3 regions of the Arthrobacter sp. StoSoilB13 genome follow, and region 3 is predicted to be linked to each of the others. Evidence: riboswitches for the same ligand, from Rfam matches in the RefSeq annotation. Region 3 holds a riboswitch; each other region holds the start of a gene.
What was found. A riboswitch is a leader RNA that binds a small molecule or an ion and turns the genes downstream of it on or off. The one in region 3 is predicted to bind cyclic di-AMP.
Positions count from the first base shown of each region.

Region 1 (9,868 bases), on a different replicon from region 3:
GGCCGGCGCGGCCGTCCCCATGGTTCTGCTGGCTTTTGGCATGTCGCTGGCTGGCAAGGCGCCTCTCCAAAAGGGCGATGGCCGCGTGGAGACCGTAGTTGCTACCACCTTGAAGGTGGCTGGCATGCCGGTGGTGGTCTGGGCGCTGGGGCGCTTCGTGTTCGGCTTGGAGGGTCAGCACCTCTTGGCCAGCGTCATCATGGCCGCACTGCCAACCGCACAGAACGTCTTCCTTTTCGCTTCTCCCTACGGACGCGGGATGACAATGGCCCGGGATGTCATCCTCTGTACAACGGTCCTGTGCATCGGGGCGTTGGTTATGGTTGCGTGGCTGTTTGGATAGAAGCGATCGAGGCCATGAACAAGCGACACACGAAACAAAAGAGGCAGGCACCCGGGTGGAGCAGTTCAGGGTCGGGTGCCCGCCTCATCTTGTTGCCGTGATTCCGGTTGCTGTGATTCCTTAGGCCCGGCGCAACCGCTGGCAGCTCCAGCGGCCCATCCGATTGCGGAAGGTGGCAGTGCGGCTGCTGCTGCAGTACCGGCCATGCCATCCGACGTGCGCGCTGGTCCTGGGAAGCCGCGTGCTCATTTCAAGATCCCAGTGGCGCCGTCAAGTATGCCGTCCAGGTCCAGGGGTGAATCGCTGGACGGTGTGGTGGTGCTGGGACTGCCGGTCGGCTTTGGCTTTGGCGCCGGAGCCTGTGTTGGAGTAGGTGCCGGAGTGCCCGTGGGGGTCGGCGTCGTCGTGGCAGGTGGGGTGGTGACCGTGTCCGACGGAACCGGGCTCGGGGCCGGCTGGGTTGGAACAGGAGTTGTCACGCCCGGGACGGGAACAACAGCCGACGGGACTGCCGAAGGCACCCAAACAGGATCCGCGAGTGACACTTGCGGAGTCGGAAGGGACGACGACGGCGCCTGGTCGGGTGCCTCTCCTGACGACTGCGTTGCTACGGTTGCCGGTTTTCCGGCCTCGCTGGTGGCCGACGACGCGGAGGCGGTGGCGTAGGACGAGCTGGGTGCAGGGGTGGCCGAAGTTGACTGCCTGCTGTCGCTACCCGTCTTTGCGTCGCTTGCTTCCTGGGCCGGCGTTTCCTGCCCGAAGAAGGGAAGCTCGAAGGCCTGGCTCATGGTGCCAACGGTCAATACCAAGCCCAAGGCCCCAGCGACGACTGCCATGCGCTGGCCCTTTGTTTTGACCGATGCGGCCTTGGTGAGCACGGCGTGTGGTTCATGGCTGAAGGATGATCCACCCAGTGATGAAGCTCCCAGTGATGAAGCTCCGAAGGCAGGGGCGCCGCCAGCCGGGGTTTCGCCAGCACTTGCCGACTTTCGGGCCGTACCGCTCCCGGATTCCTGTGCGCGAAGGGCTTTCCGGCTTGCGAGACCAGAGGCGGCGGTCGCGGCTGCGGCAAGCTGTGCGGGGCTCTTAGCCTGAACGATCGGGATGGCAGCGGTGGCAGGTTCGGGATTCGCTGCGGGTTCGGACGCGACCGGTTCGGGCGCCTGAACGATCGGGATGGCAGCGGTGGCAGGTTCGGGATTCGCTGCGGGTTCGGGCGCGACGGGTTCGGGCGCCTGAACAGCTGGAATCGCAGCAGTTGCCGGCTCCAGAGGAGCAGGGTCCGCCGGAGCAGAGTCCGCTGTTGCAGAATCCGCTGGTGCTGTTTCTGCTGGAGCAGTTTCAGTGGGGACTGTCTCAGCAGAGATAGCTGCCTGGGCTGCCCGTTCACGCTCTGCCGCCCGAGCGGCCGCGCGCGTGGTGGGTGCCGCCGTTTGGGGATTGGAAGCAGAGGCGGGAATAGAAGCAGTGGCGGGTTCCGGCGTCGCGCCTGCTAAACCTGCTTCTGCTTCCGGCGTGCTGGTGGAGGATCCGCTGGGTTGGGGCCCCGACGGCGTCCGGTTGGCTGGGTACGCTCGCGCGCTATTTGGGCGCGGCGCGGCTGATCCATGGTTGGGGACATGGTGGTTGCCTCTCAACGCCTGCGAGGTTAGCTGTCGGGTTCGGACGAGGCCGTCCGGCCGCACATGGCGGCTTCACCCCAAGGGCCTAGGGGAAAAATCAGGCCCGGGAACTCTGGGTCCCCCGTCTCTGCCGCGGGTCTGGCGGATTCCGGTTTGCGGCAGAGCTCGGCGTCAACCCGGAAGCGGCCCAGCGGAGATGAGGGTCGCTCTTCGACGGTACATGAGCGGCATAGTAAAGTCACATTAATGTAACGGGCGGGACGCCTTCCGGCGCGAAGGTCCGTTAGGACTTAGGCTCCGGGGCCGGAGCCGGGGCTGGCAGTTCGTGCTGGATCCTTTGGACTTGGTGTGCGTAATGGGTCTCGGGTCGGAAAATTTCGTCCGCCACACCAAGCATCCCACCCGTGGCACCGCGCCGGACTTTACCCTTGCTGTTCTGGCGCAAGACCCAGAACCAAAGGGCCGCAATGAGGGCAGGTGCTGCCAGCACTGCCACTAGTACGGCCAAGATATCCATGGCCCAAGACTAGCTTCCGCCGCGGGCGGCAGGTAGAACATAGTCGTATGGACCTCCCAGTGATGCCGCCCATTTCGCCCATGCTTGCCAAGTCTGTTCCTTCGATCCCTGATGTGGGTCATTTTGAGCCAAAGTGGGACGGGTTCAGGACCATCGTTTTCAAAGATGGTGATGAGATCATCCTGGGTAGCCGAAACGAACGTCCTATGACACGGTATTTCCCTGAGCTGGTGGAAGCCCTTCGGAAGAATCTCCCGGACAAATGCGTGATCGACGGCGAGATTGTCCTCATAGCTGGGAACAGGCTCGACTTCGAGGGCCTTCAGCAGCGCATCCATCCCGCCGACAGCCGTGTGCGGATGCTGGCCGAAAGCACCCCGTCCTCCTTCATCGGATTCGACATCCTCGCGCTGGGAGACGAGAACCTTATGGACAAGCCGTTTTCCGAGCGTCGCGCCGCCTTGGAGAAGGCACTGGCCAAGGCTGAGGCGCCCGTTTACGTAACACCGGCGGTGACGGACCTTGATCAAGCACAGGAGTGGTTCGTGCAGCTCGAAGGTGCCGGGCTTGACGGCATACTTTCCAAACCGCTCGAGGGGACATACCAACCGAATAAGCGCGTCATGTTCAAAACCAAGCATGAACGGACCGCGGACTGCGTGGTGGCCGGATTCCGCTGGCATAAAACGGGAAAGGTTGTCGGGTCGATGCTGCTTGGGTTATATAACGACGCCGGTCAGCTGCAGCACGTGGGGGTGGTGGCTTCATTTCCCATGGCCAAGCGCGAAAGCCTGGTGGCTGAACTTGAGCCATACCAGACGGAGTTCAGCGAGCATCCTTGGGGTCAGTGGGCCGACCAAGGAGATGCCGCCGCTACTGGTTCCCGGATGCCGGGCGCGCAAAGCCGATGGAGCGGCGGCAAGGACTTCTCCTTTGTTCCACTTCGGCCCGAGCTCGTCATCGAGGTCGCCTATGACTACATGGAAGGCGACCGGTTCCGGCACACCACCCAGTTTCGTCGATGGCGGCCGGACCGGACTCCGGAGAGCTGCACCTATTCTCAACTGGAGGAGCCAGCTGACTATGACCTCGGGGAGATACTGAGGCTGCCGTGACCGGAGTTGCCCCCGCTAATACGTTGCTGGCCCGCTAATACGTTGCTGGGCAGCGACAGGACAGCGGCTTGGGGACGAGCTACTCTTCGTGTCCTTGGTCGCTGCTCATGCTGCCCTCCGCGGGTGGGGTTTCGCCCGGAGGTACGCCGCCTCCAGGCTCAAGTCCCGTGACGTTGCCGTCCAGGGGATCGGGGTTGGCGGAAGCTGCGGGATCGTCGTCCTCGTCCTGGCGCATGTCGGGATCCGCGTGGACATCGTCGGTGTCGCCGGCAGTGACGCCAGCGGTGTCGCCTGTCGTGTCGGCTGGCTCGGCGTCGCCGGAAACTCCGAAGGTCCGGGGATCGTCCTCAGGGTCATAGCTGGTCATGGTCACCCTTCCTAAGCAAACTTACTATTGTGCTTGCCCGGCCAGCCTAGTCTCCAGATCGCAAACCCAACAAGGGGCACCCACGCCGGGTTCCGCCGTCGTGCATCAGTGTGTGCATCAGTGCCTAACTCTGGCGGGAGGTGGCAGCGACGAAGCTCATGATGGCGTCCGCAACAGCTTTCGGCCGCATGTGCTGGGCGACGTGTCCAACTCCGGGGATTTCAACGAGGCGCCCTTGGGGCACCGCGCGGGAGAGCTTAAGCGCCCACTCCGGCCCGGCCACATGATCGCGGCTCCCTCGAAGCACCAGCACGGGAGTCCGGACTTTGGCCAACTGCTTCTCGGTCGGGTACTTCATCATTACCGGCAACTCGGTGAGGTACCAGCGGGGCCCGCATTGCAGGTAGTCCGTGATCACGATCCAGTTGGACGATGGGCTTTCGCGGAGAAGGCCATCCAGGAACAGGGCAAGCGACTGCCGCCCCACGTTCTTGTGGCGTGAGTCAACCACGGGACCCATGAGGACAAGATGCAAGGCGCGTTCAGGCGCATGGAGGGCCGCTTCAATGGCGAACTGCACGCCCATCGAGTGTCCTACCAGGATGTACGACCCGATGCCGCAGGCCCTTCAGTGCTTCTGCGATGAACGCGCCGTAGTCTTCCACGGACAGTTGCCGCCCGGGCTTGGGAGTACCCGCAAAACCGGGAAGGTCCAGCGAGTAGGTGGGCGCGCCCGCTGCCAGTACGGCGTGAAGGCGCGCAAGGTACCGGTGCGAGACGCCGATGCCGTGGATAAGGATGTAAGCGGGCTGCGCGCTCCCGTGCGTCCCCGGAGGATGCGATCCCTCCGTCCAGAGAATCCGACCACCTAGACCGCAAGCCTCGACGTCGGCAGACAGTAACGTGCTCCGCTTGCCTCGGCGCCCCGTCAAGGCCGGGCCTGTTCCAGGAATACCGGAGCCCCGGGGCCGGTTAGCTCGTCCTCAGAGACCGGCCGTCCGGAAACAGCGAGAAGCAGGGAAATGGCCGGTCCTTGTACCTCCGGGCCGTCGCCGTGCTGGAAGTCGGTGTCCGTGGCAACCAGTCGCCAGCCCGCGGCTATCTCCTTGCCGCCGCCGATCCTTGTTGTTGTCTTGACCTGGTAAGCAAGAGCCAACGCGACCTGCCCGGCCGGGTAGTTGCGTGTCATGCCAAGGGGGCGCCGGATGTCTTCGCCATGGACGAACGCTTCCACCAATCGTGTGGCAATCCCCGCCGGTGGTCCCGATGTCCGGGACACTACAGCGCGCAGCGCCGTCAGTGTGCCGCCGGGATCCTTGGCCTTCTCGCGTTCCACCCCCACGGCGTTGTCGCGGTCGAAGTCGAAGCGGGCTTCAATCATTCGCTTGAGGAAGCCCAAACGGGTGGTCTTTGCGCTGTCCACAACGTGCGCCAGTACGTCATGGATGTCCCAGCCCGGGCAAAGTGAAGGCGTCTCCCAGAGTGGCTCGGGGAGCGGTTCCAGATCCTGGATCAGCGCACGACGTTCATCGTGCACGGCGGGCCAAACGACGGAGCGGGAAGTCGAAGCCATACCGCTATTGAAACAGCCCTGGTTCGGGTTTGGGGCTGTTCGACCCGCCCGCATGCTAATCCCGGGTGGCGTCGTCCGATTCGGCGGGGTCGCCGGCGGCGCGCGAAGCGTCGGGGGAGGCGGCAGCGTCAGCCGCGTCCCGGCGTCGGGCGATCTTGGATTCTGTCCACATGGCGACCGCGACGAACGCGACGCACGCAAACATGAAGGTGGCTACGAAGTTCAATCCCATGGCCGATCCCAAGGGTGCGGCAAGGGCCATTGCGGCCACCCCGGCCACGATATGCCACCCTTTGAAATTGCCCACCAAACAAGCGTAACCCCGGGGTAATCAGGTGCTGGCCCGTTGGCTGGGATCGTTGCTTGATCCTTATCACTCCGACGCTTTTAGTCGCTGCGTGCGTCATTTCCGGCGTCATCGCGGCCGTTGTATTCGCCTTTTTCTCCCCCGGAGGTCTCGGCCTGCTTGCGCTTCTGGGTTTCAAGCCACTCCATGATCGCAGCCTGGCGGATTCGCCGGTGCGTGCCGCGGTATTCGACTGGGATTTCTCCGCGGTCGGTCATATTGCGCAGGTAGGTGTGTGAGATGCCTGCGAGCTCCGCGGCCTGGGAGGTCGTGAGCATTTCCTCCACGCTGCTGACCGTGACGGTTTCGCCGCGGCCCAGCCTCGCAAGAAGATCGACGACGGCGTCCCTCGCCTGGTCGGGGAGGCGGTGGACCGTGCCATCGACGAACACGGTGATGTCGTTGCTGTCCTGGAGGGAGCGTGCCAGGTTCCGGGCGTCGTCGGCCGGGAGGCCAGCTGTAACGCGGGGAGCTATCAATGCCATGGCAGAAGCCTAGCGCGGTGCCGGCTTTGTGGCTGCGCGGGACGAGGCTTGTGGCTGCGGGGGACGAGGGAGCTAGCCCGATTCGATGCTTCGCTGCGTGCAAGACGGTAGGAGTCGTCTTCTGCGCAGCGAGTCGTCGAATCGGGCGGTGGCGGCGCAAAAGAAACCCGTTGACAGGAAGCAGGTAACGCGCGTAACCTAAATCACACGTTCCAAGTAACGCGCGTTACCAATATCCGCATTACCAACAGGCATCAGAACCAGGACCCGGAGCATTCAATGGCGAAAAGCACCACCCCCAACAAAGCCGCGGCTGTGCGGCAGCGGGGGGTCACCATGAATGACGTCGCCAAGCACGCCGGCGTCTCCCGGACCGCAGTCTCGTTCGTGCTGAGCAACCGCGAAAATGCCAGCATCTCCGAGGAAACCCGCACCCGTATCAACGATGCCGTGCAGGCACTGGGCTACCGCCCGAACGCCGGAGCACGTGCGCTGGCATCCCAGCGCAGTGATTGGTACGGGATCGTCACCGAGATCGTGACGGCACCGTTCGCCGTCGACATCATCAAAGGAGCCCAGGACCAGGCATGGATTGATCGCCGGTTCCTGCTCATCGCGCCCTCCGACCAGGCCGATGCCGTAGGACCCAACCAGGGCTTGGAAGATGCCGCCATTGAAAAGCTGCTGGAGCAACGAGTGGAAGGACTTCTCTACGCAGCCACTTTTCACCGGGGCGTGCACGTTCCGCAGAGTGCCAACGAAGTACCAACCGTGCTGATCAACTGCTTCGACGCGGACGGAAAGCTGCCCTCGATCGTTCCTGACGAGCGTGCGGGTGGCAGGGTCGCCGTCGAGCGCTTGCTTCAAGCCGGCCACACCCGGATCGGAATCATCAACCTTGACCCGGTCATTCCCGCAGCAGTTGGGCGATTGGAAGGTGCCCGCGAAGCACTGGCCGTCGCAGGACTTGAGCTGGACCCGGAACTGGTGGTGTCCGGATACGCAACAGCCGACGGCGGCTACGACGCCGCCTGCCAAATCCTGGACCATTATCCGGAAAAGGACAGGCCAACCGCGCTGTTCTGCCTCAACGACCGCATGGCGATGGGCGCGTATGACGCCATCAAAGAACGGGGCCTGACCATCCCCGGAGACATCGCAGTGATCGGCTTCGACAACCAGGAGCTCATTGCGGCCTACCTAAGGCCAAAGCTGACCACTGTTGCCTTGCCGTTCCAAAAAATGGGAGCCCTGGGAGTCCAGACGCTCGCCGCTCTTACAGCAGGACAGCCGATCATTGCCGACCAGCAATTGGTCGACTGTCCGCTGCTAGAACGCTCTTCGGTCTGACCGCGAAATCAACCTCGAAGAGCAAACCCCTTACCCACCCCTTCACCTTGGACGATGAAGATAGGAAAGAGATAACCATCATGACACAACCCCGATTCCTGAGGTCTGCCCGCATCACGGCGGCCGGACTGGCGGTGGGCGCGATGCTGCTGACCGGCTGTGCCGCCACCGTCAACAAGACCGCCGGCACAGACGCCGCAGCAAACGCGAGCGCGTTCCTCACCATCCCGCGTGAGGACATGGGCACGTTCGTGCAGAACTTCAACCCGTTCGCGCCCACCGTCAACCCGATGGTCCAGCAATCCATCTACGAGTCCTTGCTGATCTTCAACCCGGCCAAGGGAGACACGGTGCCGTGGCTCGCGACAGAGTGGAAGGCAGCCGACGACGGCAAATCGATCACCTTCACGCTGCGTGACGGCGTGAAGTGGTCCGACGGCCAGCCCTTCGTCGCTGACGACGTCGCTTACACGTTCGGCCTTCAGAAGAAGATCAAGGGTGGCTACGAGTACCTGGACACCGTGACAGCCGAGGGAACCAACAAGGTCACGTTCAACTTCAACAAGCCGTGGTCCCCGGCCCTTTACGACGTCGGACAGCTCAGCATCCTGCCCAAGCACATTTGGTCCGCGCTGGCCGACCCGGAGAAGGACCCCAACGCCAAGCCCGTGGGCACGGGACCGTACACCGAGGTGGACAGCTTCCAGGCCCAGTCCTTCGTGCTGAAGAAGAACCCCAACTACTGGCAGCCGGAAAAGCAGAAGATCGCCGGCATCAAGATGCTCGCTTTTGCAGGGAACGACGGCGCCAACCTCGCCGCTGCGAACGGGGACGTGGACTGGGCCCCGCAGTACATCCCGAACATCGAAAAGACGTTTGTTTCCAAGGACAAGGAACACCGCCAGTACTGGTTCCCGGCAACCGGCGCCATGATCAACTGGCAGCTCAATACCACCAAGGCCCCCTTCAACGATGTTGAGGTCCGCAAGGCGCTGAGCATGGCCGTGGACCGCGACCAGGTGACCAAGATCGGCATGAGCGGCTACGCCAAGCCGGCCGACTGCACTGGCCTCTCCGGCAACTACGAAAAGTGGAAGAACTCCGAGGTCAAGGACAACTGCACCTGGACCAAGCTGGATGTGCAGAAAGCCAACGAGCTGCTGGACAAGGCCGGGTACGCCAAGGGTGCTGATGGCAAGCGCAAACTGAAGGACGGTTCGCCGTTCGAGTTCAAGATCTCCGTGGGCGCGTCTTCCTCCGACTGGCTTTCGGTAGCCAACGTGATTTCGCAGAACCTCGCCGAGGTTGGCGTCACGGCAAAGGTTGACTCCCCGGACTGGGCTGCCGTGGTTGCGGGTTACGAGACGGGCGACTTCGATTCCGGCATCGTGTGGAGCGCCAACGACCCCAGCCCGTACAAGTACTTCAACACCTCCATGGGCACGGCAACCGTGAAGCCGGTAGGAACCAAGACGTTCGACAACTACCACCGCTTCGGTGACACCAAGGCTGATGCCCTGCTGGCTGAATTTGCAGCAGAGTCCGACGAGTCCAAGCAGAAGGACATCGCCAACAAGCTCCAGGAAGAGTACAACGACGTCGCACCGCTGGTGCCGCTGTTCTCCGGCCCGGAATGGGGTGCCTTCAATGACACCCGCTTCACAGGCTGGCCCACCGAGGGCAACCCGTACGCAACCCTCTCGGTGCGGTCACCCACCACAGTCCTGGTGCTGACCACGCTGGAACCGCGTAAGTAGCCAGTTCCCCGCCGGCTCCGGCCTGCACACCGCCGTCCGGCGGCCGCCGTCCCACGGACCGGCCGCCGGGCGTGCCCCAAACTTTCCGTAATTCCCGAATGGAGGGAAACCGTGCGCTTTATCCTGCGCCGCCTGGGTTTCTACCTGATCGCCTTCTGGGCATCCATCACCCTGAATTTCCTGCTCCCGCGCTTCATGCCCGGCGACCCCGTCTCCCGCATGTTTGCCCGCTCCCAGGACAGAATGCAGCCCGAACAGATCGAGGCCCTGCGCAAGCTTCTTGGCGTGGACGATCGACCCATTTGGGAGCAATACGTCGACTACATGCACAACATCTTCACGGGCCAGATGGGCGTTTCCATCTCCCGTTTCCCAACACCGGTCACAGAGGTT
Region 1 covers NZ_AP024648.1:354,599-364,466, forward strand. The annotation lists gene LDP01_RS13910 (AEC family transporter) at 1-343, shown strand, start outside; gene LDP01_RS13915 (hypothetical protein) at 589-1,980, opposite strand; cyclic di-AMP (ydaO/yuaA leader) riboswitch at 1,967-2,119, opposite strand; gene LDP01_RS13920 (hypothetical protein) at 2,249-2,482, opposite strand; gene LDP01_RS13925 (ATP-dependent DNA ligase) at 2,530-3,597, shown strand; gene LDP01_RS13930 (DUF6480 family protein) at 3,677-3,964, opposite strand; partial or broken gene LDP01_RS13935 (alpha/beta fold hydrolase) at 4,089-4,896, opposite strand; gene LDP01_RS13940 (maleylpyruvate isomerase family mycothiol-dependent enzyme) at 4,893-5,537, opposite strand; gene LDP01_RS13945 (hypothetical protein) at 5,593-5,844, opposite strand; gene LDP01_RS13950 (helix-turn-helix domain-containing protein) at 5,925-6,368, opposite strand; gene LDP01_RS13955 (LacI family DNA-binding transcriptional regulator) at 6,648-7,718, shown strand; gene LDP01_RS13960 (ABC transporter substrate-binding protein) at 7,799-9,475, shown strand; partial or broken gene LDP01_RS13965 (ABC transporter permease) at 9,587-9,868, shown strand, end outside.
Region 1: it holds a riboswitch for cyclic di-AMP, as region 3 does, so the genes downstream of both, LDP01_RS13915 (hypothetical protein) here and LDP01_RS22630 (aggregation-promoting factor C-terminal-like domain-containing protein) in region 3, are expected to answer to the same signal.

Region 2 (9,868 bases), on a different replicon from region 3:
CAGCCCGCTTCTCTGGCTGTCACGAAAACTGGTGATTAAAGCAGAACACCCCGCCGGCCTGAGCCTGCGGGGTGTTCCGTGAAGTAAGTGATCAGCCGTTGACGCGGATGAAAACGGGGCCGGAGCCAACGTTCACGCTGAACAGTGCCGTGGTGGATCCGTTCCATCCACCGTGGACTGCCATGCCGTTGCCGACGTAAACAGCGATGTGTGCCATTCCGCCATAGCCGCCGTTGGCGTAGTAAGCGAGATCGCCGGGCTGGGCTTCAGCTGCACTGACCGTGCGGCCGAGGGAGAGGTAACCGGCCGGCCAGTCGTGGAAGTGAATACCGACCGCGGCCAGCGAGTTGGTCACCAGCATGGTGCAGTCCTGTGTGACGCCGAGCTGTGCGTAGGCCGCTGCAGCGATAGCTGCACCGAGGCCGCTGGATGCAGCGGGCGCCTTGGCTGCGGACGCGTCAGCGTTGACCGCCAAAGTTGCGGTGCCACCGGCAGCCGGAGCTTCCTTGGCAGTCGCCTTCTGGACGACGGGAGCGGGGGCTTCCTCAGTCTTGACCACAGGGCGCTCATAGGAGATGGCAACGCTGGAATCAGCAGCAATGGTGGCCTGGGCAACAGACTGCACGTCAAGCGTGGAGGCAGACGTAGATTCCCGCTGAACGTTGGTGTCCGCAGCATTTGCAGCAACTCCGCTGGTCAGGACAAGGCCCGACGCAGCTGCGATCACTGCTGCCTGACGGCCAACGCCACCGGCGTTGTCGCTGACAGCCTTGGCAATGACGGCAAGTGAGCTGGTCTTGGGGGCCTCAGCTCTATGCCGTGCAACCTTGTTTGCACTGGTCATGATTACTCTCTTTTCGTAGCCGCGCACGCTGGGACCGCACGCGGGTTATGGGCTGCCAGCACTTGGGGGGCATGCTGGCTTACCCCGAATGGGATTTCCTAGCGGAGGGTGTAGAACGAGGATGTGCCGGTGGAGGCCACGGAGTGCAGGAGCGTGCCCTGGCTGGGGTTCAAAGCGCTGATCATCATGCCGTTGCCGACGTAGATGCCCACGTGGGCTCCGCCGTTCTGAACGACGAGGTCGCCAGGGGCAGGGGTGCTGGTGGGGGTCATGATCGTCCAGGCATTGACGCGGGGGATGCTGATGCCGGCCTGGGCGTAAACCCACTGGGTAAATCCGGAGCAGTCCCAGCCGTTGGGGGAAGTGCCGCCCCAAACGTAGGGGTGGCCGATGCCGGTGTAGGCAATTGCTGCAAGTCCGGAGGCCGCCGCGCTTGAAGCAGCATCCTTGGCCTTGGAGGACAGGGCACCGAGGGTGCTGTTCGCTTGGTCTTCGGTCGACGTGCGCTGGGAGGCCCGCTGAACCTTGGGAGCTTCCTTGGTGACCACAACGGGGCTTTCGAAGGAAACCGTTGCGGTGGGCTCCGCGGTAACAACTGCGGTGGCGACCAACTGCTGGGTGCTGGAAGATTCCGACTTCGAAACGTCGGTGTCGGCGGCCTGGGCCGGGAGTCCAACACTGAGAACGAGCCCCGAGGCTGCGGCCAGAACGGCGGCTTGGCGGCCTACGGTGCCTGCATTGGTTGAGACAGCCTTGGAAAGGGTGTTCAACGGGTTCGTGCGAACCAATTCGGCGCGATGGCGCGCAGGGGTAGTGCGTGATGACACGAAGGTAGCCTCTCCCAATGCCTGCGAGGTGAGCTGTCGGATTCGGATGGGAGTCATCCGGCCGCGCGGCTTCAAGGAAGCTTTTGCGACTTAACCCCAAGGTCTTCTGACTCGAAGACCAAAATTGGTTCCCCCGCCCCTGCCAGACGATTTTTGCGAACGGACCTCGAGTGGTGGCAGAGCTAGGCAATCCACTCAAGTGCACCGGCCCCCTAAAAAGCCGATGCGCTTTAGACGGTACAACAGATGTTCGTGAATGTCACATTCAGGTCACGGGGCGTGTCATGGATGCGAGAGACAACCATCAAATTGCTCAGAGCCAGCCCATGGGATCTACGACTTCGCCGTTTACCTGGACCTCGAAGTGGAGGTGGCAGCCGGTAGATGCTCCTGTGGTGCCACTCAGCGCGACGGTATCGCCGCGGCTGACAGTCTGCCCCACCTTGACGTTGAAGGACGACAGGTGGTTGTACGTGGTCTCAAGGCCGTTGCCGTGATCAATCACAACGCGATTGCCTCCGCCGTACTCATGCCACCCGGCGAACGTGACCTTGCCTGCAGCGGCGGCGTGGACGGCGGTTCCGCACTGGGCCACGAAGTCCTGGCCACGGTGGAAGTCACCGGTGCCGCCGGTAAGGGGGCTGACGCGGTAGCCAAACGGCGATGCCGTGACCAGCTTGTCCAGAGGACTTCCCAAGGTGCCAAGTGAGGAAGCACGCTGAATGCTCCCCGCTGACTGGGCGCTCAACAGCTGCTTGAGCTTGCCGTCCGGGTCAGCGGCGGTGGCGACTGCTGCACGACTGAAATCGATTTTGGCGGAGGCTGCTGCAGAAACTTCGGGCTGGCTGCCGCCGGGCACGGAGAGCGCCGCCTCGGTCTGGCCCGATTCCGACGTGGCCATGACGGGGCTGGTGGCAGGCAGACCTACAGTCAGGGCAAGTCCGGTGGCTGCAAGCGCGACACCGGCCTTCTGCCCTACACCACTGGCTGACGCGAAGTCGGCTACCTGGCGCAACGGGCTCTTACGGCGGCGCACCTGACGCGGGGTGTCGCGTGGCCGGATCTCCATTGCGGCGCGGGCTGGCCGCAGCTCAGCAGTGGGGCCGGACGCACGGCGACGGCCCCTGACGTTCTGCGATGTCAAACTCTGTTCCTCTCTGGAAAGCCTGCGAAGTTAGCTGTCGGATTCGGGTCAGAGAGTTCAAAGACCCGGTCCGCACGAAGCGCAAACGGCACACAGGTATCCCCGGAAGGACTTGCGTTAGTAGGCACTTCTGCTGCGGACTTCACCCCAAGGCTGCTTCTTTAGGCAGCCGCTTGTGGTTCCCCCGCCTCTGCCAGTAGTTGATGACACACCTGATCTGCTGGCAGAGCTCGGCTCCAGATCAGGTAACGCTTTGGTATCGGCGCTAGTAGATAACTATAGGTGATTAAAGCCCGCAGTAATAAATTCGTTATCTTTCCAAAACGACCGAGTTGCGGGTGCTCCATATCATCAGTCGCGGAAACCCGCAGGTCATACGCGCGCCAACCACCACAAAGTGAGATCCGACACTCCCGTGGTCAGGGCAATTCAGAGTCAGCTGACGGCGACGAAGACGTGCGCAGCGACCTCGGGAGGCAACTCCAGTGCTCCTTCAATGCCCGGAACGCGGACGGAGATGTACTCCCCCACCCGTTCCAAGGAGACGGTTGCGCCAGGACGAATTCCGCCTTCATCGAGCTGGGTGAGGAGCTCGGGCTCAACCTGGATGGGTTCAGCAAGCCGGCTGACCACTACACGCGAATCGGCAGCGTACCCGTCCATCGCGTGCAGCAGGTTCACGTCCAGGCGGGAAAGAGGCTGGTTGGCGAGGCCGCCAAGGGCTTCCAAGCCCGGAATGGGGTTGCCATATGGTGACTCTGTGGGGTGTTCCAACAACTCATAGAGCCGCCGTTCCACCCGTTCGCTCATGACGTGTTCCCAGCGACATGCTTCGTCATGAACGTACGCCCAGTCCAGGCCAATGACGTCCGCCAGGAGCCTCTCGGCAAGGCGGTGCTTCCGCATGACCTCGGTGGCCCGCTTGCGCCCGACTTCGGTCAGCTCCAGGTGGCGGTCGTTGGACACAATCACCAGGGCCGTCACGCTCCATGCGTCCAATGGTCTGGGAAACCGTGGGACCCGAGTGCCGCAGACGCTCCGCGATGCGCGCGCGAAGAGCCACGATGTTCTCTTCTTCAAGCTCCAAAATGGTCCGAAGATACATCTCAGTGGTATCGATCAGATCCGTCATCCAGCTCAGCTCTCCTCGAACGCATTTCTTGCGTAATCTCCACCGTACCGCGTCCCAGCCAAGGTGGACGGTGTGCAACCGACACCTCCGGAACGTCAATCCAAGCCTAGCTTATTTGGAATTACTCTGGATAATTTTTCCCTGGGCCGGAATCCCTGTGGTGGTCCGGCATTCCACGTGGCGGACTATGACACCCGCAGATTCCTGACGGTGGGCCCGGTCAGGCAGAATGAGGGAGTCGAAGGGGCAGCCGATGCCACCTGCCCACCTCCCCCTCTCTAACCGATACCCATTGGAGCCACACGTGAGCGACAACAGCATCACTATTCCCGCCGACCTGCTGCCCAAGGACGGACGCTTCGGCGCGGGACCGTCCAAGGTCCGCCCGGAACAGGTCCAGGCCCTGTCTGCCGCATCGACCACCATTCTTGGCACGTCCCACCGTCAGGCGCCGGTCAAGAACCTGGTGGGTTCGGTCCGCGAAGGACTCAGCCAGTTCTTCCGTGCACCCGAGGGCTACGAGGTTGTCCTCGGCGTCGGCGGTTCCACTGCTTTCTGGGATGTAGCAGCTTTTGGGCTCGTTGAGAAAAAGGCCCAGCACCTTTCCTTCGGTGAATTCGGTTCCAAGTTTGCCGCGGCCACCAACAAAGCCCCCTTCCTGGATGCATCCTCCATCATCACGTCCGAGCCCGGCACGCGGCCGGTCTCCCAGGCGGAGGCCGGGGTTGACGTCTATGCCTGGCCCCAGAACGAGACTTCAACCGGTGTTGCAGCCCCTGTAAAGCGCGTCGAAGGCGCCGACGCCGGTTCGCTCGTCCTGGTGGACGCCACTTCAGCCGCCGGCGGGCTGGACGTCGACGTCGCCGAATCGGATGTCTACTACTTCGCCCCGCAGAAGAACTTCGCCTCTGATGGCGGCCTGTGGCTGGGCCTGTTCTCCCCGGCAGCGTTGGAGCGCGCGGCCCGGATCAAGGCCAGCGACCGCTGGATTCCGGACTTCCTGGACCTGCAGACCGCTATCGACAACTCCAAACTGAACCAGACGTACAACACACCTTCACTGTCCACGCTGGTGACTTTGGATGCGCAGGTGCAGTGGCTCAACAGCAATGGTGGACTGGACTTCGCCAGCAAGCGCACGGCAGACTCTGCCAGCCGCATTTACTCCTGGGCCGAGGCGTCCGAGTACGCAACACCGTTCGTCGCGAAGGCTGAGGACCGCTCCAACGTCATCGCCACGATCGACTTCGATGACTCCATCGACGCCGCGGCAATCGCCAAGATCCTGCGGGCCAACGGCGTCGTGGACACCGAGCCGTACCGCAAGCTTGGACGAAACCAGCTTCGCATTGCCACGTTCGTCGCTATCGAACCGGACGACATCTCGGCCCTGCTCGCCAGCATCGACTACGTCGTGGGCGAACTCAAGAAATAAACTGAAGAAGTAACTGTCGCGGAATTCCGCGCAAGGCAGGAAACGGCGTCGTCAGGGTTCTTCCCGGACGGCGCCGCTGCCGTTAATCGCCCAGGCGGGCGACGTCGTCGTCATCGTCGTCGTTATCCACCGCGTCAGGATCGGCGGCTTCGGCGGCAGCGTCTTCCTCGGCCTGCACGGCTTCCTCGGACACTTCCTCCACCGTCTCCTCCACCAAGGGTGTCTCGTCTTCCGGGCGGACACGCTTTGCCCACGGGACCCATTCCGGGGCAAGGATGGAATCGTCGGAGGGCAGGAGGCCAAGCTCGCTGACTGTGACGATCTTCGACCGGGAATTGCGCGTGATCACGGCATACCACTGCCACCCGCCGTATCCGGCAAGCTTGGACTCGAACAAGTGCGTGACCACGCGGTCGCCCTCGGACTTTGCGCCTACGTGGGCACCTACCTCGCCCGGGTTCGCGATAGTCTCCACCGCTTCCCGCGCGACGTCGACGGCGGCGGCCAGGAACGCATCCGGCTTGCCAGTGCGCCACACGGGGATGCCTGCCCGCGGCTTCGCTGCGACCGGCTTCCGCGCAGGGGTGTCGCTGTTTTCAGGGGCTTGCCCGTTGACAGGATTCCCCCCGATGACAGGGACGTCGGCGGCAGAAGTGACGGCCCCAGGACTGGCCTGTGCGTCCCTTCCGGCCTGTGTATCCTGTGCGGATTCCGAAGTCATGGCGGTTCCTAGGCTTCCAGCTCGTCGGCAACCTTGCGCAGAGCCATACCGATGGCCTTGGCCTTGTTGCCTTCGGGGTACTTGCCGGAAGACAAAGTACCGGACAGGTTATCCAACACGGTCACGAGGTCCTGCACCAACGGCGCCAGGTCCTTGGCGTTCATCCGCTTGGCCTTGGCGATGGAGGGCGTCTTGTCCAGGACCCGAAGGCCCAATGCCTGGGCACCGCGACGGCCATCTGCCACGCCAAATTCCACACGCGTACCGGCTTTGAGCTCGGTTACGCCTGCGGGCAGTGACGTCTTGGGCAGGAATACCTCCTGGCCGTCCTCAGCCGCGAGGAATCCGAAGCCTTTTTCCTTGTCATACCACTTGACCTTGCCGGTGGGCACGTAATCAACCTTCTTCGTTCTTGCTGTGGAGACACGTCGTGCCGCCACCGCATCCGCAGGGATTTGCGGGATCGAGGGAGACAGCACGGTCCGTGTTGGTCTGTTACTTCAAGGTTATCCTGCCGGACCACCTATTCATGCTTTGCCGCCGCTTTGCGGCGCCTTTGCTTCACGCTTGCGGCGCCTTTGCTTCACGCTTGCGGCGCCTTTGCTTCACGCTTGCGGCGCCTTTGCCCATGGGCCTGGTCCGTGTGGCCCTGCTGCTAGCGTTAGGCGCATGACTTCCCCGGGTTACCGCCGCCCCCTCATGATCGTTGCCGCCATGATCGCCGTCCTGTCCTTGGCCGCAGTGGGCGCGGTCATGGCCATCGCCTTTAACAGTGGAGTTGCGCCGGTGTGGATCACGTCCACCGCCCTCTATGGGCTGCCGGTTGCCTTCATGCTTGCAGTGGTCCTGGTGTTGGACGCCATCCGTCAACGGCGCCGGCAGTAGCGAATGAAGCACCGTCAATAGCAAATCAACCGGGGCAGCTTTGCCCTGGCCACGCACGAGCGGCCCGGTGGCGGTAACGTTGGATTGATGTCCCTCATTCGCGCGCTCAGCAAGGAACTGGAAGCGCGCAGCGACAATTCGCTGCGGGCCTTGTTTGCCGCGCGACCCGACCTGATTTCTCCCATGGCCCCGGACTTCGCTGCCTTGGCAGCCAGGGCAAGTGCGCGGGTCAGCGTTCAACGGGCGTTGGAGCGGCTGACGAAGCCCGAAATGCAGGTTCTGGAAACACTCCATCTGTGCACGAATGCCGATACCGGCCACAGTGTTTCCGCTGCCGGGCTCAAGAAGGTCATTGCCGGTTCCACGCTGTCTGCACTGGAACCGATTCTCGCAAAGCTTCAGGAGTTGGCGCTGATCCACCGGGCCGATCCTCCTGCGGCAGCAAACTCACAACCGAGTTCCCGGCAACGGTTCTACCTTCCAGTTGGAAGCCTGAAGGACGTGATCGGCATCTATCCGGCCGGCCTGGGCCGAAGCTACACAGAGCTGGTCAGGTTGCAGCCGGCTTTCGCCCAACGCGTGGTCCAGCTCGTAGCCGAGCTCCATCAGTGCGGCCTGGACATCCACCCCGCCAGCACGCCAATGGACGCGGCCTTGTCCCTGCAACGCTGGACGTCAAGTGCAGAGAATGTGCGCGCCATTCTGGCCACTGCGCCCGAAAGGACCGTCGGCTTACTGGACAAGTTCGGCAGTTGGGCCATGGGCGCGGTCCCCCAAGCTCAACGGCGGGCCTCCGTAACCCACGAAAGCGCCGACGTCGGGCCTGTTGACTGGCTGCTGGCCCGCGGTCTGTTGGTTCCCTTGGACGCCGGCCACGTCGAATTGCCGCACAGTGTCGGCATAGCACTGCGCGGTGGTGCGATCATTGACGACTTCACCCTGACCCCTCCGGTTCCGGAACTGGGCCACACGAGTGCTGCCCTCCGACGCAATGCCGCGATGGGCGCCATCGCCGAGACACTACGGCTCACCAGCGAGGTGCTGTTCGCGGTTCGTGAGCAGCCATTGGCAACCCTCCGGAGCGGCGGCGTAGGCGTGCGTGAGCTGCGGCGACTTGCAGAATCCGTCCGGTGCGGCGTCCACGAAACTGCCCTCCTGCTGGAGTTCTGCGCACTGGCCGGCCTTCTGCGGCTGGACGTTGACAGTTCCACGTGGATACAGGCGCCGTCGTTGGAATGGCTTTCCCTGCCGCGACAGGAACAGTGGCTCTGGCTGGTGAACGCCTGGTTGGCCAGCGAGCGGGCACCTTCGATGGTGGGGCAGCCCCTCCCGGGGTCGACTTCCGGTTCGCCATCCCATCCAGGTTCCGCCGGCAGCACCATCAATGCATTGTCCGCCGAGGCTCAGAGGCCCGACGCTCCAGTGGTCCGGCGCAGGATCCTGGAGATCCTCAATGAACTGACCGCTGAAGCGGCCGCTCCGGATGGCAAAGCACCTGTCCTTGACGCGCGCGCGGTGCTGCAACGCGCGGAATGGACGCAGCCCCGCATGTCCCGCCGGTTCAGCTCCCTGGTGAGGGGGATCCTGGAAGAAGCCACTTTGTTGGGCTTGATGGGCTCCGGGGCCTTCACACAGTTGGGGTCTGCCATCGCGCTCGGCCATCCGGAGGAGGCAATGACCCTCCTCGGTGAACACCTGCCAGCCGCGGTCAACCACATCCTCCTGCAGGCGGACCTCACAGCCGTGGCACCCGGTTATCTCGCGCCCGAACTCAGCGAAACGCTGCTGCTCATGGCCGACGCCGAGGGCCAGGGCCCGGCGTCGATCTACCGTTTTTCCACGGCAACCATCCGCAGGGCCCTCGACGCCGGGCAGGATGCGGAATCGCTGTTGACGTTCCTCCGGGAGCATTCAGCCACGGACGTACCGCAACCGCTCGAGTACCTGGTGCAGGACACAGCATCCCGACACGGACGTTTGCGGATCGGTTCCAGTGCCAGCTTCATCCAAAGCGACGACGAATCCGCCATCACTGACCTGTTGCAGGAGGCCCGCACGTCTGCACTGAGCCTGGTTCGGATCGCTCCGACCGTGCTGACGTCCTCTGCCAGCCCCAAGGAGACTGCACGTGTGCTGCGCGAGCTGGGACTTTCGCCTGCCGTCCAGGACGCGGAACCCGCCGTCGTGCGCTTTAAACGGACAGCGGCAGTGCCGGGCAGCGCGCGTCCGGTCTATACGGCACCGCGGACGGCCCCACCGGACGACGACGTCGAAGCCCAGCTTTCGGTCTTGCGGCAGCACCGTGGCGTCCCGGCTGATGCGACAGGCGAAGCCTCCACACAGCTTGGCCTGGAAACGCTGCAGAAGGCCATCCGCCTCAAACAGGCGGTCACCATGAACGTGGTGGACAGCCTGGGAAATGCGAACATCGAAACCGTGGTCCCTGTCTCCGTCTCCGGTGGCCGCGTCCGGGTCTTCGATCCCGGCAAGGAAACTGAGCGTGTACTGTCCATCCACCGGATCATCGATGTAGAACCAGCAGGAGAGCTGCGCAAGTGAGGATGCAAGAGTGACCGACGGTCCACTGATCGTACAAAGCGATAAAACCATTCTGTTGGAAGTCGACCACGAGCTCGCCACGGAAGCCAGGCACGCCATTGCGGCATTTGCTGAGCTGGAGCGCGCTCCCGAGCACATGCACAGCTACCGGCTGACGCCTCTTGGGCTGTGGAACGCCCGGGCCGCCGGACTCGACGCCGAGCAGGTGTTGGATACGCTGCTGAAGTACTCCCGCTTCCCGGTTCCGCATGCATTGTTGATCGATATCGAAGAGACCATGTCCCGCTATGGCAGGCTTCGCCTCGAAAAGGATCCACAGCA
Region 2 covers NZ_AP024648.1:601,953-611,820, reverse strand. The annotation lists gene LDP01_RS15110 (NlpC/P60 family protein) at 92-844, opposite strand; gene LDP01_RS15105 (C40 family peptidase) at 943-1,671, opposite strand; cyclic di-AMP (ydaO/yuaA leader) riboswitch at 1,676-1,839, opposite strand; gene LDP01_RS15100 (M23 family metallopeptidase) at 1,985-2,815, opposite strand; cyclic di-AMP (ydaO/yuaA leader) riboswitch at 2,822-3,051, opposite strand; partial or broken gene LDP01_RS15095 (iron-dependent transcriptional repressor DtxR) at 3,251-3,947, opposite strand; gene serC (phosphoserine transaminase) at 4,252-5,382, shown strand; gene LDP01_RS15085 (DUF3027 domain-containing protein) at 5,465-6,103, opposite strand; gene LDP01_RS15080 (cold-shock protein) at 6,112-6,495, opposite strand; gene LDP01_RS15075 (hypothetical protein) at 6,773-6,988, shown strand; gene LDP01_RS15070 (helicase-associated domain-containing protein) at 7,076-9,547, shown strand; gene LDP01_RS15065 (DNA repair helicase XPB) at 9,558-9,868, shown strand, end outside.
Region 2: it holds a riboswitch for cyclic di-AMP, as region 3 does, so the genes downstream of both, LDP01_RS15100 (M23 family metallopeptidase) here and LDP01_RS22630 (aggregation-promoting factor C-terminal-like domain-containing protein) in region 3, are expected to answer to the same signal.

Region 3 (9,868 bases):
CCCGGACCTTGAGTCCAGGGCCATGACCGCGGCCACGGGAGTGATATGCCCGAGCGCCCATGCTGCTGCCGCACTGGAAAAAACCCATGGCCTCAAAAACGTGGTGGTTGCCCATCCCGGAGTTGCAGCGGCTGAAACAGCAAAGGGCTCGGAACCGCCGCACATCATTGCCCTCGCTGCGTTGCTACCCAACAAGAGCCAAAGAGAACTGGTGGAAGCACTCGCCACGCTAAAGGACCTCCCCTGGACGGCCGCCCTGATCGGCACAGACCAGCCTGACCCGGCGTACGCGGCAGAGGTCAGGGCCGCCGTCGAACGTTACAAACTCCAAAACCGCATCATGATGACTGGGGAGTTAACCGGCAAACCGTTGGAGAACCAATGGAGCACAGCCGATCTCAGCATCCTCATCTCGAAGTCCGAGTCGTTCGGGCTGGTAGTGACGGAGTCCCTGGCCCATGGCGTTCCGGTTGTTGTCCGGCAGGGGACCGGTGCTGTGGAAGCTCTCGGGAACACGGGAGCGGGGATGGCGCTTGACCTCACACAGCCCAACAACCTTGCCAGCACCCTCCGGAGATGGCTCAGCGACCAAGAGCTCCAACAGCGCTGGCGCACGGCAGCACTCCGGGCGCGGTCCGACCTTCCCGGGTGGGACACCACAGCAGCAACCGTTCTGAAAGCCCTCGGCAGCGGCGAGGGTGCAGAATAGGGCCATGACGCCCAAGGTCCAGACCATACCTGCCGCAACAACCCTCACCCCGGAGCGTCTCCGGGCCTGGGGCCTGGCACAAACAAGGACTCGACGGGTCACTCGCAGGAAAGACATCCGAGGAAGTCCTGGACCACGCCGGCTGGGCACGCTCCGTGGGCGGCGCCAATCCGTATCTGACGCTGTTTGCGCGGGCCGGGATCTGCCGCGAACAGGTGGACCGCGACGTCAAAGAACTGCGGATCCACGAACTGCCCACTGCCCGCGCCTGCACCTACGTCCTGGGCCAGGCCGACTTTGCCTGGGGCCTGCAGGTAGGCCGGGACGCCGCCATCGCCCCGTTCAAAGTGCTGGCCAGGATGGGTGTCGAACGCGGCGAGATCACGTTGTTGGAAGACGAGATTGAGGATGCCCTCAAAGAATCCAGTGATCCCCTGGACCCCAGACAGCTGAAGGACCAACTGGGCGATTCCGTCCGAAGCCTCGGGGAGGAAGGCAAGAAGAAGGGCGCCGCCACCACACTGCCCACGGCCCTGGGCCTGCTCCAAGCCGACGGCCGCATCCGCCGGGTCCCCATCAACGGCCGCCTCGACCAGCAGCGCTACGCCTACACCAGCTGGGGCCTGCCGCCCAGCAAACTCGACGACGACGCCGCCCGCCGCCTCCTGCTCGAACGGTACTTGCGCTGGACTGGCGGAGCGACCCTGAAGCAGAGCCAGTGGTTCACCGCGTTCACCGTAGCCCAGACCAAAGCGGCGCTCGCCGGCGTCGGGGCAGTAGAAGTGCCCACGGCAAACGGTGACGTGCTGTGGATGCTGCCGGACGACGTCGAACGCTTGGCCGACTTCCAAGAGCCCGGAGACGAACAGATCCAGTTGCTTGCAGGCACGGATTCACTGGTCCTCCACAGGCGGAATTCGGCTGACATGTTCGCTGAGGAAGACAAAGGAAAGAAGGTCCTGGACACCACCCTTGCGCTTCAGGCCGACCTCCCGGATCACCCGGTTCTGGACCGGGGAAGGATCATCGGCCTGTGGCAGTACGATCCCGGCAAGGAACGCATCGCGGCCTGGACCTTCGCCAAGCCCACTGCCGTAGTCAGTAAGCGGATCGCCGAAATTGAAGCATGGATCCGCGAGGAACTTGGCGACTTCAGATCGTTCAGCCTGGACTCACCAGCGTCCCGCCAGTTGCGGATCGACGCACTCAACGAGGCCGCTGGCCTGTAACGCGCTCAGCCCGAAGAGGCATTCAGCCCGAACCATACGGCCGGGTGATTGCTTCGAGGAAGTGCCCGTCCGGGTCGCAGAAGTAGATCCCGCGGCCGCCGTCGTTGTGGTTGATCTGTTGCGCACGGGACCGTGCAGGGTCTGCCCAATAGGGAATGTGTTCGGCGGTGATCCGCAGAAAGATCGAATCGAACTCCTGCTCGCTGACCAGGAAGGCATAGTGCTGCGGCGCGATGGTTCCCGGGGCTTCGAGGAAGTCCAGTGTGACGCCGTTCTCCAGGGAAACAGTGACAAAGGACCACATAGGCTGTGGGGTGGGAAGCCCAAGGATGCGGGCCAGAAACGCAGCGGACGCCTGCTTGTCCTTGGCGTAGACGATGGTGTGGTTGAAAGCGATTGTCATGATTGGCTCCTCAGCATAGAGCTCAAGCGGGCGATCGGTGCTCCGCCGCCGGTACGCGGTGCGTAGCGAAGAAGTCCCGAAGGAGCGTGGCGCATTCTTCCTCACGCACGCCTGCGTAGACCTCCACCCAATGGTTGAGCCGGCGCTCGCGGAGGATATCGAACACGGAACCTGCGGCCCCGGCTTTCTCATCCCACGCGCCAAACACGACGCGGGGAATCCGTGCCAGGACAATTGCCCCGGCGCACATTGCACACGGTTCGAGGGTTACCACCAAGGTGCAGTCCTCCAGGCGCCATCCATCGCCCCCTTCGCCCAATTCGAGGGCGTGGCGTTGCAGGGCAGCCGCGGCTTCACGGATGGCGACGATCTCTGCGTGGGCGGTTGGGTCCCCGTGCGCTTCCCGTTCGTTGCGTCCGGAACCCAGCACACCGCCGTCGGGTCCTAAGACAACCGCGCCGATCGGCACGTCGTCCGTCTCCAGCGCCAGCCGGGCTTCGTCCAAGGCAAGGCCCATCCAAGCCATGTGTTCTGCGTGATACGGCTCGTTGGCGCTCATATCTCAATGATAGTTTTGGACGATGCGCACACTCGTCGTGGACCACCCGCTGGTCGCTCACAAGCTCACCGTTCTGCGGGATAAGAACACCCCTTCCCCGGTCTTCCGGCAGCTCACTGAAGAACTCGTCACCCTTCTGGCCTATGAGGCCACCCGGGAGGTCAAGACACAGCCAGTCGAAATCGAGACCCCTGTCACGAAGACCATTGGCACGGCGTTCACCAAGCCGACTCCACTGGTGGTTCCCATCCTGCGCGCAGGCCTGGGCATGCTGGAAGGCATGACCAAGCTGGTTCCCACCGCCGAGGTCGGCTTCCTGGGTATGGCCCGCGACGAAGAAACGCTGGACATCATCACCTACGCTGAGCGCCTCCCCGAGAACCTCACCGGACGTCAGATCTTTGTGCTGGACCCCATGCTTGCCACCGGTGGCACCCTGCGCGAGGCCATTAAGTTCCTTTTCAAGCGCGGCGCCTCGGACGTCACTTGCATCTGCCTGTTGGCAGCCCCTGAGGGCTTGGCCAAGCTGGAAGAGGAACTCAAGGATGCCAACGTGAAGGTAGTCCTCGCTTCGATCGACGAGAAGCTCAACGATAAGTCGTACATCGTTCCGGGCTTGGGCGACGCCGGCGACCGCCTCTACGGCGTGGCTGGCTGATCCGCACGCCCCCCCGAAGAATCATGTCAAGATGCCCGTCTGGGTTGATTCGTGGAATCATTTGGTTTTGCCCGGAGGGTTGGTTGGGGTTTGGCTGCGCGTTTGGCGGTGGTCAGGGTCAGGAGGTCGGCGCTGAGGGCCTGGATCTGGCGCTGGATGGCGGCCGGATTCAAGGGCTTGTTTTCACGACGCAGCCTTGTTTTCACGTCCCGTGAGACAGTGCCGGTATCGGCCAGGACACGTTGGTAGGGCGTCGCGGGCGCGTCGTAGGTTTTGGTGATCTTCGCCCCGGTCCGGACCTTCGCGAGGAGTTTCTGTTGCGGTCCGAAATGGTTCGTCAGCAGCCGCTGCAGCGCCCAGATCAGGTTCAAGAGTTCCAGTTCGGCGGCGGTGTCGTAGCGGTGGTAGCCGACGGTCTGGCGGACGATGTGCCAGTTCTTCTGTTCCACGTGCGCCCCGTCGTTCTTGTTCCCGGAGCGGGATCGGGTGAACGTTAGGCTCTCCTGTTCGCACCAGGCCAGCAGCTCCCAGTTGATGAACTCCGTGCCGTTATCGGAATCGATGCCAAGGATGGGGAACGGGAACGCGGCGGTCGCGTCTTTGATGGGCCGCAAAGCCTTCCGGGCATGGTCCCGGTGCCAGCCCGTCGTCGCGCACAACTCGTTCAGAACCTGTTTCTTCGCCGCCCGGTCCGAGCGGGCATAACGGGTGGCAATCGCCTTGGTGACAGCCCTGCGTTCACTCATCGAAAGCTCCATGGCTCACACTGCCGAAGCGGCGGACACCAGCCCCGGCGGACACGCCGCTACGCGGGCATTCTCAAATGATTCCTCGAATACCGCTACGCGGGCATCTTTGATGAGTCAACGCGGCCCCTACCGCTTTCCGGCGTGCCCGGTTAGCCTGTGGCGCATGGACTGGAAACTTGAACTGGTGTTTGTCCCTGTGTCCGACGTGGATCGCGCGAAGGACTTCTACGTCAACAAAGTTGGTTTCAACGCCGATTTCGATGAGCGTCCCATGGACGGCATCCGCTTTGTGCAGTTGACTCCGCCGGGTTCGGCTTGTTCCATCGCCATCGGCGAAGGGCTCAGCGATGCCCCTCCGGGAACAGCGCCATCCCTGCAAATGGTGGTGAGCGATATCAACAAAGCGCACGAGCACCTCAAGGCCAATGGCGTCGAAGTCAGCGATATCGATGTCCAGGACTGGGGACACTTCGTCCACTTTGCGGACCCGGACGGCAATAAGTGGGCTGTGCAGTACATTCCGCACCGGCCCAACGGCTAGGTCACAGTTCGACGCCACCCCTGCATGGTGCGGCAGGATGGAGCCATGAGCCATCCTGCCGAACCAACCTCGCCTTCCGCACAAGCCGAACGATCGCCAACCCTGACCGTCCGTGCTGTCCTGTTCGACATGGACGGAACACTGGTTGACTCCACAGCGATCGTCGAGCAGGTGTGGCTGGAATTCGCGGAACGATACGGCCTGGATTACAACGAGATCCTGCGGACGTCCCACGGCGTGCAAGCAGGCGATACTGTGCGCCGGTATGCTCCAGCAGGAGCCGATCTTGAAGCCTTGACTGCCGAGCTCGGCCAGATGGAACGAACGCGGACCGACGGCGTGATTGCCCTCCCTGGCGCCGAAGCGCTGCTCGCTGCCTTGCCGGACGACGCCATTGCGCTCGTCACATCCGCGGACCGCATCCTTGCCGATATCCGGATGAAGGCCGCTGGCCTTTCCATGCCAACTACTGCGGTCACCGCCGAAGGCGTTACGCGCGGCAAGCCGCACCCGGAGGGGTACCTCAAAGCCGCAGCATTGCTGGGCGCGGAACCAGCCGACGTCGTGGTTTTTGAGGACGCCCCGGCAGGTATCGCAGCCGCCCGGGCCGCCGGGATGCGAACCGTGGTGGTCGGCGACGCCGGTGGCGAGCTTGAGCCGGGCATGTGGCGTATCCCCGACTACTCCGCAGTCACCGTCACTGCCGTGAAGGACGACGACGGCGGTCACCTCATCAGCTTCACGCTTTAGTCTGTTCGCCTCCGCTGTTCCAACCAGTGAAGCGGGAGTAGGCTGTGCGCATGTCTGCGTTGCCGGAGGCGTACGGTGCTGCACTGGAGCGGGCCATGGCGCACGCTACGGATTGGCTTGCATCGGTGCCCGGCCGTTCTGTCCGGCCCACGTCCGACGCCGACCAAGTCGCTTCGAGCCTTCTTTCGAGACTTCCCGATGAAGCAACGGACGCGGCTGACGTAGTAGATGAGCTCGCCGCATTGGCTGAGCCCGGGTTGATGGCAATCCAGTCCGGACGCTTCTACGGCTGGGTCATGGGCGGGACGTTGCCCGCTGCCATGGCTGCAGATTGGCTTGTCTCGGCATGGGACCAAAATGCCGGGCTCAGGTTTGCGACCCCGGCCGCCGCCGCGATCGAGGAATCCGCAGCGGCGTGGCTCCTGGAGTTATTGGATCTTCCGCGAGGGTCCGACGTCGGATTCACCACTGGCGCTACCACCGCCAACTTCGCCGGGCTGGCTGCCGGGCGTCAATACCTGATGGACGAGGCAGGGTGGGACCTCGCGGACCTGGGCCTGACCGGGGCGCCCCGGATCACCACGTTTGCAGGCCGCGAACGGCACGCCGCCGTGGACCTCGCCCTGCGGTACCTGGGGCTGGGAGCCTGCGTTCCCGTGGACACTGACGATCAAGGCAGGATCCTGCCGGAGGCACTCGCGGATGCCATGGATGAACAACCCGGCCCTTCCCTCGTGTGCCTGCAGGCAGGCAATCTGCATTCCGGAGCGTTCGATCCGATGTCCGAAGCCATTGCTGTAGCCCATGACCGCGAGGCCTGGGTGCATGTGGATGGCGCATTTGGATTGTGGGCTGCGGTCAGCCCACAACTGCGCGGGCGGCTGGCCGGAGTAGAGGCAGCCGATTCGTGGGCCACCGATGCCCACAAAACATTGAACGTCCCGTACGACTGTGGCTTGGCCATCGTCTCCCGGCCGGAAGCGCTGAGACGCGCCTTCAGCGTCCACACGAGCTACCTCATTGCAACGGAGACCGGACTGGGCGATCCGTTCGACAAAGTTCCGGAACTGTCCCGTAGGGCCCGGGGCATCCCGGTATGGGCTGCCCTCCGTCAGTTGGGCCGGTCCGGAGTCATTGCCATGGTGGACAGGCTTGCAGCAAACGCCCGCGCGTTGGCGGAAGGCCTCGCTGGTATCCCGGGCGTGGAAATTCTCAACGATGTCGTTTTCACGCAAGTATCGGTCGTCTTCGGAAGTGATGACCGCACACGCCGCGTTACTCAGCGGCTCATGGCCGAAGGCATTGTGTGGATGTCCGGTTCCTCGTGGCGCGGACGCGATATCCTGCGAATTTCGGTGAGTAACTGGTCCACGGACGCAGGTGACGTAGCTGCCTCCATCGCAGCCGTTCGAGGTGCGGCAGAGGCCGAACCGGAAGCATAGAGGCGTCCTGTTACAAGGCCGAGCGCGCCTTCTCCAGGTATGCCATCAACCCGCCCAGCTGCTCAGCGGTCCACGGCAGTCCCGCGCTGATGGCCTGGCTGTTTTCCTGCCAGGTTGCACGTGCTGCGGCTTTGGTGTCCTCACTGGAGTGGAACATGGAACCTATGCCGTCCCATGAGCGCACCCATTCCTGGACTGAGGGGTCCGTGACGGGCCTGTCGGCTTGGACGTGCGCCAGTCCTTCTTCCACAAGGGCAGCCCACTGCTTCTTGGCAGCTTCGACTTTTTCTGCGCCGAGTTCTTCCCGCTTGTCCGCGAGTTGCTGGCGTTGTTCGGCTGTGAAGTTGTTTTCGAGCACGGTAATCATCTCCAACGTTGACATGAATTGTTCAGGGGTGGGCATGGCGTGTCCGTCCATGCGTGACAACAGCTCGCCCAAACGGTTTTGGAGCGCTTGGAGTTGCCGGGCGTGCTCCTGCACATGGACCAGCTGCTGTTGGAGGAGGCCCCGAAGGGACTCCAGATCATCCTCGGGCGCTTGCAGCGCCTTGCCGATGGCCGCGAGCGGAAGCCCCAGCATCTGAAGCGATCTGATCCGGTATAGCCGGCGTAGGTCGCCCTCCGAATACCTGCGATGACCGGACGATGTCCTTTGGCTTGCGGACAGCAGCCCGATCTCGTCGTAGTGGTGGAGCGTCCGCACGCTGACACCACATGCTGTGGCCAGCTCACCGATGCTCCACGGCCCGGATCCTGTTGTTCCCGTCATGGGCACAACGCTAAGTCCTGACGCAACGTCAGGTGCAAGTGGGTGTGAAACCCGGAAGGCACATTTAACGCGAAAACCGCCCCGCCTCCCGCCCGGGCGCATCAGTACTGCTGCGAACGGCGGAAAGCGGGGCGGCAATCGGGCCCTGCATGGTTTGAGCCCGCTGGGGTGGGCTCAAGCCTGCTTATTGAGTCGGCTTAGTACCAGTTGTTGGCCAAGTGGAAGGCAAGGGCCGCCGAGGGGGAGCCGTAGCGTTCCTTGATGTAGTTCAGGCCCCACTTGATCTGGGTCTGGTAGTTGGTCAGCCAGTCATCGCCTGCGGTTGCCATCTTCGAAGCGGGCAATGACTGCACGATTCCGTAGGCACCACTGGAGGTGTTGGTCGCGGTGGTCCGCCAGTTGGATTCCTTCTCCCACAGTGTGTTCAGGGCAGTCATTTCACCCGGACCCCAGCCGTAGTTGGCGAGGATGCTGGCGGCGTATGCCTTGGCAGCGGCGGGATCGTCCACGGCCTTGGGAGTGGCGGCTGCGGCTGCGGCTGCAGCAGCGGCGGCATCGGCAGCCTGCTTGGCGGCTGCATCAGCGGCAGCCTTTTCGGCGGCGGCCTGTGCGGCAGCTGCCTGGTCGGCGGCGGCTTTCTCGGCCGCAGCCTTTTCGGCGGCGGCTTGTGCCGCAGCTGCCTGGTCTGCAGCGGCCCTGTCTGCAGCGCCCTTCTTGGCAGCAGCATCCAAGGACGCTGAGATTTCAGCTGTTTTGTTGCTGGCCTGGGCGGTAGCCTGCGTCTCGGACGCCCGGCTCGTTTCGGGGAGATTGAATGCGGCGTTTGCGGCCTGGCCAAGCGATGCGACGCCCAATGCTGCGGCAACGACTCCTGCAACAACGGACATTCGTTGCCCGGTCTTGCCGCGGCGTGCAGCGTTCTTCAGAACGGTTTGCGACTTCGTCAGGGGAGCGTTGTGATCGTCACGGTGACGCGCGGAAGGGCGCGTCTGATCGTTGAATTCAGACATGTGTGATTACCTCTCAGCGCCTGCGGAGTTAGCTGTCGGGTTCGGATGAGGTCATCCGGCCGCGCGCGTAGCTGCGGCTTCACCCCAAGGGCAAGGAAAGTACTGTGCCCGGAGACTCTGGGTCCCCCGTCTCTGCCTCGAATGAGAACGGAACTCCGGGAAGTGGCAGAGCTCGGCGCATCCCGGGTGTGGGCCAGTTAGGGGCGACCCACCCTTTCGAAGGTACAGGAGGTTTCGGCTTAAGTCACATTTGGGTAACAGAGATCACGTTCACGGCGAGTCATGTTGCCTGATTCGTTATATGCGTTCGTTCAAAGCTGCGGGGAGTCGGAGAGTGAACTCCGTGCGTCCCGGCTGGGACGTTACTTCCACACTGCCGCCATGCGCCTGGACGATGGATTCGACGATTGACAAGCCCAATCCGGAGGTCCCTTCCGACCCCGATCTCGCCGCGTCAGCCCGGGCAAAACGCGAGAAGATTCGCCCCTGGAAAGCAGTCGGAATACCAGGCCCGTTGTCCGTGACGGTGACCACCGCGCTACCGTCGGCGGAAAGCATGACGCCTGCGACCACCGTGGTACCTGGATCGGTGTGCTTGCGGGCGTTGGACAGCAGATTGGCCAGCACCTGATGCAGCTGGGTTGCGTCCCCGCGCACCGTAATGGGCTCGTCAGGGAGTTGTAGCTTCCAGATGTGGTCCGGTGCCATCACCTTTTCGTCGCTGACTGTCTCGATCACCAGCTGCGTCAGGTCCACATCCGTGACCTTCAACGGCTGGCCTTCATCCAGGCGCGCCAACAACAACAGGTCCTCCACAAGCGTGGTCATCCGTTCCGACTGGCTCTGGACCCGCGCCAGCGACTTCCTGCCGTCCTCCGTGAAGTTCTCCGTCATACGAAGCAGCTCGGTGTATCCACGGATGGCGGTCAGCGGTGTCCGAAGTTCGTGGGAGGCATCGGCAACGAACTGCCGGACCTTGGTTTCGCTCTCCTGACGGGCTTCCAGGGCCCTGGAAACGTTGTTGAGCATTTGGTTCAAAGCGTGGCCCA
Region 3 covers NZ_AP024649.1:854,319-864,186, forward strand. The annotation lists gene LDP01_RS22580 (glycosyltransferase family 4 protein) at 1-709, shown strand, start outside; partial or broken gene LDP01_RS22585 (DNA glycosylase AlkZ-like family protein) at 714-1,938, shown strand; gene LDP01_RS22590 (VOC family protein) at 1,961-2,341, opposite strand; gene LDP01_RS22595 (nucleoside deaminase) at 2,364-2,900, opposite strand; gene upp (uracil phosphoribosyltransferase) at 2,923-3,558, shown strand; gene LDP01_RS22605 (hypothetical protein) at 3,585-4,304, opposite strand; gene LDP01_RS22610 (VOC family protein) at 4,471-4,848, shown strand; gene LDP01_RS22615 (HAD-IA family hydrolase) at 4,894-5,598, shown strand; gene LDP01_RS22620 (pyridoxal phosphate-dependent decarboxylase family protein) at 5,649-7,040, shown strand; gene LDP01_RS22625 (MerR family transcriptional regulator) at 7,051-7,809, opposite strand; gene LDP01_RS22630 (aggregation-promoting factor C-terminal-like domain-containing protein) at 8,007-8,819, opposite strand; cyclic di-AMP (ydaO/yuaA leader) riboswitch at 8,825-8,982, opposite strand; partial or broken gene LDP01_RS22635 (sensor histidine kinase) at 9,117-9,868, opposite strand, start outside.